DNA from 2 places in the Arthrobacter sp. JZ12 genome. Region 1 is predicted to be linked to the other one. Evidence: riboswitches for the same ligand, from Rfam matches in the RefSeq annotation. Region 1 holds a riboswitch; the other holds the start of a gene.

Evidence for each region. Region 1 has a riboswitch for S-adenosylmethionine ahead of GC088_RS09740 (aminotransferase class V-fold PLP-dependent enzyme). Riboswitches for the same ligand answer to the same signal wherever they lie in the genome.
Region 2: another riboswitch for S-adenosylmethionine. It lies ahead of GC088_RS01335 (ABC transporter ATP-binding protein); the one in region 1 lies ahead of GC088_RS09740 (aminotransferase class V-fold PLP-dependent enzyme).

The regions. Positions count from the first base shown of each region.
Region 1 covers NZ_CP045246.1:2,096,979-2,101,751, reverse strand. Annotated here, with positions in the region: gene GC088_RS09755 (metal ABC transporter substrate-binding protein) at 1-22, opposite strand, end outside; gene GC088_RS09750 (hypothetical protein) at 172-339, shown strand; gene GC088_RS09745 (class I SAM-dependent methyltransferase) at 346-1,125, opposite strand; gene GC088_RS09740 (aminotransferase class V-fold PLP-dependent enzyme) at 1,309-2,667, opposite strand; SAM riboswitch class IV at 2,708-2,822, opposite strand; gene hisN (histidinol-phosphatase) at 2,875-3,702, opposite strand; gene GC088_RS09730 (cold-shock protein) at 3,861-4,064, opposite strand; gene rsgA (ribosome small subunit-dependent GTPase A) at 4,224-4,773, opposite strand, start outside.
Region 2 covers NZ_CP045246.1:257,572-262,344, reverse strand. Annotated here, with positions in the region: gene GC088_RS01345 (ABC transporter transmembrane domain-containing protein) at 1-1,070, opposite strand, end outside; gene GC088_RS01340 (DUF1611 domain-containing protein) at 1,080-2,201, opposite strand; SAM riboswitch class I at 2,418-2,516, shown strand; gene GC088_RS01335 (ABC transporter ATP-binding protein) at 2,601-3,359, shown strand; gene GC088_RS01330 (aliphatic sulfonate ABC transporter substrate-binding protein) at 3,455-4,501, shown strand; gene GC088_RS01325 (ABC transporter permease) at 4,501-4,773, shown strand, end outside.

The DNA of each region.
Region 1 (4,773 bases):
CCGCAATCCAATTTTTCGGCATACCTAAATTTAGCTCGCTCTGTCCTATGTGTACCAGTGTTTCCTCGACAGCGAGGCTGACACGGTGCAGAGTTGAACCTGGCGCTCCGGGCGCTGAAGCCCGCTTCGGCGCGTGGCTTCCGACAGGTGCACAGATGGAAGGAGCTCACCATGGGTGAGGAAAAGCAGTCCGAGGATCAGCCACGCACGCACACCGAGCAGCCCGCGGAGGGGGACCGCTCCCAGACTCCCGTCGACTCAGGAGTGCACCCGCAGGAGCCTGCCGAGGGCGCGGACCCGGACGCTGAAGAGAACGGTCCTGAGGGCAACGCGGGGTAGCTCAACCTAGCTGGTCGTCGTCCGGCGCTCCCCGTTGGCAGCGCGCCAACAATACGTGAGGTAGGGCAATTCCAGGACCGCATCTTCCGGGTGGCCCAGGTGTTCGTGGAGGTACCACCTCAGGTTGGCCTCAACCTTGGCCCGGACGTGTTCCTTCGCGTTCTGGTAGTAGCTGCGGGAGCGGGCAAGTTCTATGACGTCCGAAGCCGAAAGGCGCTGCACCCAATCAACCACCATGGATTCGGGTTCAGAAAAATTCGGTCCGAATCGGGGGCGATAGGTGGGCCGGAAGACGTCGCCCGCGTGCATGATCCGTGAGAGGCGGTGCACCCAGGGCACGCTGACGTCCAGCTGGTTCCACACGAGGGCGAAGATGCCGCCGGGTGCGAGGATGCGCGCCGCCTCAGCGCTGGCCTGCACGGGGTCGCACCAGTGCCACGCCTGGGCGATCGTCACGATGTCAAAGCCGGCCTCGGCAAGCCCGGACGCCTCAGCCGTGCCCACCTCGCAGCGAACCTCGGGAAGATTCCGCGCCAGGACGGCAAGCATGTCTGCGGACGGATCCACGGCCGTGACCGTGCGGCAGCGGCGCACGAGCTCGCGGGTGAACTTGCCGGTTCCGGCTCCGATGTCGGCGGCCCGTGCGTGCGGTCCGGGGACAATCCAGTCGACGCACGCATCCGGATAGCCCGGACGTACCCGCTCGTAGCGCTCGCTGTCCTGCAGGTAGCCCCGCGCCAGCTCCCGACGGCGGTGATCGGCGAGGCGGGGACCTCCGGGACCCATGGCGCAGCTCCTGGCAATCTGGACGTGCAAGTGGACGTGGAAGTGGACCTTCAAGTGGAAGTGAACGTGGAGGTGGATGTCGACGGCGCTTCAGGCCGCGAATCGAACCACGCAATTGACCACACAATTAAAGCACCGCTGAAGCGCCACCCTACCTGCTGCCAGGCAGTGAGTAGCGAGCCCTCAGTCGGTCGTGCAGGGGGCGGCTCCGGCCGTGCCCGGTGTGTGTGGTGCCCACTCAGGGAAGGAACGTGTCTCGACGGCGGGAACCCAGCGCCCGGCGTCGACTACGTAATCGGTGCCGAGACCGTCGCGAATGAGTGCCGATAGGCCGGTCAGCAGCCGATCGACGTCGTCGTGCCGGGAACCCAGCCCGAAACTTGCCCGGAGTGAGCCGGACGGCAGTCCCAGGCGCTTCAGGAGAGGGTGGGCGCAGAATTTGCCGTCCCGGAGTCCCACGCCGTGCTCCGCCGACAGGTACGCAGCGACCAGGCCGGCGTCGTACCCATGGACCGAAAAGTTAACGACGCCGATGGCGTCCGTGCTGTCGGAAAAAATTGAGTGGACCGTGATGCCCGGCAGGCCGCTGAGCCCTTCCACCAGTGCTTTACGGAGATCGGCCTCGTGGCGCAGCCACTCGTCCTCGTCGAGCCCGGAAATTACCTGGGTGGCGTGCGCCAGGGCCGCCGCACCCAGGACGTTGGGCGATCCGCCCTCGTGGCGGGCCGGACCGGTTGTCCAGGACACCGAATCCACCTTCACTGCCTTGACCGCGCCGCCACCGGCAAGGTGCGGCGAACCGGCGTCGAGCCAGTCCGGCCTGCCCACCAGCACACCTGCTCCGAAGGGTGCGTACAGCTTGTGACCCGAGAAGGCGACGTAGTCAATCCCGTCACGGAGGAGGTTCAGGCGCCGGTGCGGCGCCAGTTGGGCCGCGTCGACGGCGATGCGCGCCCCGGACGCGTGGGCAATCGCCGCGAGTCGGGCAATGGGAAGGACCTCTCCGGTGACGTTGGAAGCGCCGGTCACGGCGAGCAGGCTCACTCCGCCGGAGAGAAGTTCCTCTTCCACGGCAGCCACTGTTTCCTCGATGGTCGGTGCGGCAATCAGGCCCCGGTGCGGCCGATCCAGCCACGGCAGGAGATTGGCGTGATGTTCCAGGTCCAGGTAGAGCACGTCACCTTCCGCCGGCAGGCAGCCGGCGAGGAGGTTCAGGGCGTCGGTGGTGTTGCGCGTGAAAATGACGGCGTCGTCGTTACGGCCGCCTACGAAGCTGCGCACCGCCTGCCGCGCGTTCTCATACAGCGAGGTGGAGATTTGCGAGGCATAACCGGCACCGCGGTGCACGCTCGCGTAGTACGGAAGCACCGTCTGGACATAGTCGTTCACCGCCTCCAGAGCCGGCGTCGACGCGGCGTAGTCAAGGTTCACGTACCGGACGGTGCGGCCGTCGATCAGCGGGGCCGGAAGCTCCGCGCCGAGGACGTCGGCCAGCGGTTCGGCGGAGACGTTGCTGGTGTTTTCAAGGACGGCATTGCTCATGGCATAACCCCACAGTGCTCTCAAGGGACCGCCCTGGGAGGTCCCGCGCTTGCCGTACCACGGTCTGGCACGGCCTGGTCGTCACCCGGGGCACCCCACCGCGGAAGGAGGGTTGCCGGCCAGCAAACCGGGGTTTTGCGCTGGCACTCGTGACCAATGGCTTCAGGATAGGACAGTCCGATCCTTCCCTGCCTCATTGTTACGGCGTTACGCCGGTGCAGCGCCTTCCTGGAGCAGGTCGTCCAGCGTTGGGTTGAGGACCTTGAGCGCGTCACTGTGCAGCGTGCCGTTGGTTGCCAGCGCATTGCCGCCGAAAGGCCCGTCGGCGCCCTCGAGCGAGGTGAACCGGCCGCCCGCCTCGGTGACGATCGGCACCAGCGCAGCCATGTCGTACAGGTTGAGCTCCGGCTCGCAGGCAATGTCCACGGCGCCCTCTGCGACCAGGCAGTACGACCAGAAGTCGCCGTAGGCGCGGGTGCGCCAGACCGATTCCGTCAGTGACAGGAACTCGGGCAGGTTCCCGCGTTCCTTCCAGCCGGACAGGCTGGAGTAGGAGAGTGAGGCGTCTTCCAGCCGGGAGACGTTGGAGACCCGCAGCCGGGTTGCCGAGGCAAGCGACTTGCCCGTAAATGCTCCCGTTCCCGTTGCGGCCCACCACCGCTTCCCGAGGGCGGGCGCGCTTACGACGCCGACGACGGGACGGCCCTCATCAACCAGCGCTATGAGCGTTGCCCAGACCGGCACGCCGCGGACGAAATTCTTGGTGCCGTCGATGGGATCAATGATCCACCGGCGGGATCCTGCCCCGCTGCTGCCGAACTCCTCGCCCAGCACCGCGTCCCGCGGGCGGGCACGCGAAAGCTGGCCCCGAATGGCCTCCTCCGCTGACTTGTCGGCGTCGGTGACGGGCGTGAAGTCAGGCTTTGTTTCAACCGCCAGATCGAGCGCCTTGAAGCGGGACATGGTCTGGTCGTCCACGGAATCGGCCATCACATGTGCAAGGCGCAGGTCATCGTTGTAGCTCTGGAGGTTCATACTTTCAACCTATAACAACCTCTGCCTGCCGACCGGCAGACAGGGAATGGCCACCGTCGCGGGACCATCGATGCGAAACATACACGCCAAGAATCAGGGTTAAAAACAGGGAGGGACAGCGGCCGAAGCCGGTGTCCCTCCCTGGGAAGCTCTAGAGACTAGAGAACGGAGATGTTCTCAGCCTGGGGGCCCTTGGGGCCCTGGGTGGTCTCGAAGCTGACCTTCTGGTTCTCCTCAAGCGAGCGGAAGCCGCTCGAGTTGATTGCGGAGAAGTGAGCGAAAACGTCAGCGCCGCCGTCGTCAGGAGCGATGAATCCAAAGCCCTTTTCTGCGTTGAACCACTTGACTGTACCTGTTGCCATTTTACTTCCTTGGGTGTGAGGATCCCCCCGTACTTCGGGGTTCCCGTCGCGGTGTTCTTCCGCCTGCAAAAAAAGCTTTCGAACTCCGTAGAGAAATCAAGGCTTAAACATTCGTGCGCAACACAACAACTTTCTTGAGTCTAACAGAGTCACCCGGTTCTAGTGCATCCCCAGTTCCTTGGATCCCTGTACCTGTTCCGCACCTGCGCCGAGCAATCGGCGCAGCGATGCAAGCCGCACCGGGCCTGACTCACCTGCGGAACCGGATCCCACCCAGTCGTCCAGACCGCAGTTGACGGCGGTCTCGTCGTGCCGACAGCCGCGTTCACAGTCCTGGGTCCCCGGTTCCAGATCCGGGAAGGCCGCGAGGATCCGGTCGGGCTCCACATGGGCGAGGCCGAAGGATCGGATGCCCGGTGTATCGATGATCCACGTTCCAGGGGAGGAATCCTCGGCCTTCAGGGCGAAGGCCGACGACGACGTGTGCCGGCCGCGCCCCGTCACCGCGTTCACACCGCCGGTGGCCCGGTTGGCGCCGGTCAACGCGTTGACCAGGGTGGACTTGCCGACCCCGGAGTGGCCCAGCAGCACACTGACCCGGCCGTCCAGCAGCTCCTTCAGTTGGGCGATCGCCTGGTGTGCAAGGAGGGCGGAGGCCCCGCTTGCGGAGGTAGTTGGCACGGCATCCGGAGTTTCCGCGGTGCGGCTT
Region 2 (4,773 bases), 1.5 Mb from region 1:
ACCTCCACCACTTCGCCTGGCCGCGCCGTCAGCGGAAGCCCGACGACGACGTCGTCCCCACTTCCGGACGCGATCGAGACGACACCCGTCCCTTTGGGGGGCGCGCTCACGGGCGGCTGCCTCCGCACCGCACCCGCCGCCGTCGTTCCGGTTTCTGCGAGCGCCGGAGCCAGGATGCGGCGGGCCGCCCTGAAGTTCTGGCGGTACTCGACCGCGCGCCCCATGTCCGCTACCGGCGTGGCCAGCAGTCCGACGATCGTGAGCGCTCCCGCCACTGTTGCCGCGGGAAGCTGCTGCCAGAGACCTACAAGGCCGACAGCGGCGACCGTCAGCGCTCCGGCTGCCGCGGCGGCACCCCGGATCCAGCCGGCGACTTCCGCCCGGTGAACGGAAGCATCGACGACGGCGGACCCCGCCTTTTCGATGCGCCGCACCTCGCGCCGGCGCCCGCCTGCCACACGGACGGAGGGGGCGGCGGCGATCGTGTCGGCCAGGAGCGATGCCAGCCGGCCCCGCTTCCTGCGCACCACCCGCGCCCGGGCAAACGCAGTCCGGGCCATCAGCATCAGGGCACCGGTCAGGAGTAGGAGCGGAACCGCAGCGGCCGCCCCCAGGACCGGGTGCAGCACCATGAGCGCGCACACCGAACCGAGGATCAGCGGAATGCCGGACATCATCGGTGCAATGCCGAGCGCGATCCAGTTGCGCACACTCGTCAGGTCGTTCGTTGCGCGCGCGATGGTGATGCCGGGCGCCGGCGGGCGATCGGAGGCCAGCGCGGAGTCGAGCAGTCCCAAGCGGATCTGCTGGATGTAGCTCTGGCCAAGACGCTCGGCCAGCACCCGCTCGGCGGAGCGAAGGAAGCCGACGCCGGCCGCCGCGGCCACCAGCCCACCTCCAGCAAGTGCCACCCCCACCGGATGAACATCACCACCCAGCAGTACGGTCATCAGGACGGCAGTTCCACCGGCAAGGCAGGCAAGCCCCAGGCCCGCTGCAACCAGCAGCACCAGGACGCGCCCGCGGTCGCCGTCGAACAGGCGTGGAAGACCAACCCGTGCAGAACCCACCGAAGGCCCCTAGTCGTCCTGCCCGGCGAAGAGCCCGTGCGCGATGTCGGGCCGGGACAGGTCGCGTGTGTTGATCACCGGCACGTCCAAGACCGCACTGGCCTCGCGGGCAGCCAACGGGGAAGCGGTCACCAGGCCGGACACCGCTGCCACCTTCACGCCGTGCTGCTGCAGCACCTGGATTCCTGCGGTAGCTCCGAGCGCGTCAGCGGCTGAGAAGACCACCTCGTCGACCGAGGCGTGGAACACCGGATCCGAAAGCAGCCGCGCAGTCTCGGGCTGGAGGACGCCGTCGGCGATTTCGACCACCACCACATCGACGTCGGGACGGCTGAGCCTGCCGATCAGCCGGGTCAGGAGCGTGCGGATCGCGTCATAGTCCAGGCGGAAGGTTGTGGGGTAGCCGAAGTCGGTGAAGTCCAGAACGTGGGAGGCACCGGCGTCGGTGAAGAGCCGGGGATCGTTGCCCGAGCCCGTACCGGTGGCCTTGCCTGCGGCGACCGTCAGACCGGAACCGGCAAGACCGTTGACCAGGCAGCCGACGGTGGTGGATTTGCCCGAATTCATTGAGGTTCCAGGCACTGCGATCACCTTCGGCGACCCGGTGCCGCCCGACGGCGCGTCCTCGTTCGGCACGAGGTCCCGGAGGTTCAGTACCCTGTCGCGGGTGGACACGAGCCCAATCGGCTGGATAACGGTCGCGGGTTTCATCGCCGCGTGCTGCTCAAGGACGGCACCGGCAACACCCCCGGCAGCAACGAGGTTGCACTGACGCAGGTCCCCGGGCACCTCTGCCAGGAACTGGTCCGGCGCGTACCGGTTGCCGTAGGTCACCACGATCTCGTCGCCGACGAACATCGACTGGCGCCGGGAGTGCGGGCCCTCCAGCTTGGTATGTGAGCCGAGTTCAACGACCTCTGCGAGCACCAGGTCACCGACCGCCGGCACCCCCTGGCGCAGGAAGTAGCCGTTCGGCTCGGCCTCGACCGCCGCCGCGAAGTGCCGCGTTGTGTAGGCCTTCTTGGCCCGCTTCAGGCGTGCGGGATCGAGGGCGATAAGCCGTTCGGAGACCGTGCTGACATTAACTGCCGTGCTGACATTGAGTTCTGCTGCTTCAGTGATGAGACCCATGGGACATTCCTTTCGATTGATTGTTCCCGGGTTCCACACAACCAAGCAGGAAGGAGAAGCCCGTGAGAAGCAGATGAGGACTCTCTTAAGTTCTGTTCACCGGCCGTTCACCGACCGTGATTTCCGTCACCGATGCATTAACACTTCTTCAGCGCGCTGGTCGCTTTGTTACGACACATGTTGCAACGGACGGTCACAAAGTCGTTTAGTAGAAGCTCACCATCCCGAGCGGCCGAGAGACCTGGATCGTTGACGCCGCAGCAACCCTTACCTGCATCGCAGGGGAACGGGTGCTACTGCCAGGAGCGATGGAGTGATCTAAATGAGTACTGTCCTCAGCGCCCAGCAGCAGGCCGCCGCCAAAATCCAGTCCGGCGTCGCCACCAAGCAGGCACTGCCCTGGCCTTCTCCTCCCTGACCCGTTCCTTCGGCACGGGCAGCGGCGAACACGTTGTCCTACGCGACATCAACCTCGACGTGCGCGCAGGTGAGGTACTGGCGATTGTCGGCGCCAGCGGCTGCGGCAAGTCCACGTTGCTTCGCGCTGCTGCGGGTCTCGACGCCCCCACCAGCGGTGCCGTCCTCATCGACGGGACCGCGGTCAACGGCATCGACGACCGCTGCGCCGTCGCCTTTCAGGAACCCCGCCTGCTCCCCTGGCTTTCGCTGCGCGCCAACGTGGCAATCGGCCTCCCCAAGGGAACCGGCGCCGCCGAGGGCAAGGCAAAGGTCAGCGAACTCCTCGGGCTGGTGGAACTCTCCGACTTCTCCGAGCACCGGCCGCGCGAAGTCTCAGGCGGCATGGCGCAGCGGGCGTCGCTGGCCCGGGCGCTCGCCCGCAACCCCAAGGTGCTCCTGCTCGACGAGCCGTTCGGCGCCCTCGACGCCCTGACCCGCCTGAAGATGCAGGACCTCCTGCTGGACATCCACCGGGCACAGCCCACCACGGTCCTGCTCGTGACACACGATGTCGACGAAGCCCTCCAACTTGCCGACCGCATCATTGTGCTCGCCAAATCCAGCGATCCCACCCGCCCCGGCGCCTCCATCGCCGAAGTGCTCACGGTTCCCGGGGACCGCCCCCGCGACCGCAACTCCGCCGAGCTGGGCCGAATGCGCAGCTCGCTCCTCACCGAACTCGGTGTTCCCGGCCACTAGGCCGCTTCCGGCTTTCACAGCCACCCAAGAATTTCACCCCCGTTCCGCCGTCGTGCCCGTCCGCACGATGGCTGCCGCACCACCTAAAGGAAGAAATGAACAGCACACGCTTGTCCTTCACCCGCCGCGCCGTCCTCTCGGCAGCAGTTGCCGCCACCGGCACCCTTGCCCTCACCGGCTGCCTCGCAGGCGAGAACGCAGCCTCCACCACCGAGGCATCCGGCACCACGGCGACCGAGCTCAACATCGACTTCGCCACCTACAACCCGCTCAGCCTGGTCATCAAGGATCAGGGCTGGCTGGAAGCCGAGCTCGAGGACGAGGGCGTCACCGTCAACTGGGTTCAGTCCGCGGGCTCCAACAAGGCCAACGAGGCCCTCCGCGCCGGCGCCGTCGACGTCGGATCCACCGCAGGTTCCGCTGCGCTCCTCGCCCGTTCCAACGGCTCGCCGATCAAGACGATCGACATCTACTCCCAGCCCGAGTGGTCCGCGATGGTCACCGTCGAGGGCACCGGCATCGAGAGCCTTGAGGACCTGCGTGGCAAGTCCATCGCGGCGACCAAGGGCACCGACCCCTACTTCTTCCTGGTGCAGTCGCTCGAGTCGGCAGGCATCGACCCCTCCGAGGTCACCGTGCAGAACCTGCAGCACGCTGACGGCTGGGCCGCCCTGAACAACGGTTCGGTCGACGCCTGGGCGGGCCTGGACCCGATCATGGCTTCCGCCGAGCAGGAGGGCGCCGAGCTCTTCTTCCGCAACATCGACTTCAACACCTACGGTTTCCTCAACGCCAACGAGGAGTTCCTGGAGGAGAGCCCCGAGCTCGCCCAGACCGTGGTGAACGCCTACGAGAAGGCGCGCGCCTGGGCCAAGGAAAACCCGGAGGAGACCGCCCAGATCCTCGCCGAGGTCGCCGGCATCGACGTGGAACTGGCCAACGCCGTCATCATCGAGCGCACCAACCTCGACGTCGACCCCGCGCCGGGCGAGGCGCAGCGCAAGGTCCTCGAGAAGGTCGGCCCGTCCTTCGTCGAGACCGGCGATGTCTCCTCGCAGGACAAGATCGACGAGGCACTCGACTCCCTCTTCGATGACTCGTTCATCTCCAACGCCGACCCGGACGCAATCAAGGCCTCCTGATGACGCAGATGGGGAACCCCGGAAACACCGGCCAGAGCGTCTACGCCATCAGCAAGGAAGGCCTTGAAGCTACCGGGCACACGGTGACAACAGCGAACGACGACGGCGGCGCACCCGCCCAGCCCACGGAGGCCTCCGTCGGGCTGCTTGGCCGGCGGTCGGTGCGGCTGCTGCTCGGGCTGGTGGTTCCCGCGCTGATCGTGGTCGCGTGGCAGCTGAACTCCGTCGTCGGAGTGTTCAGTGCTGTGCAGCTGCCGCCGCCCGGCGACGTC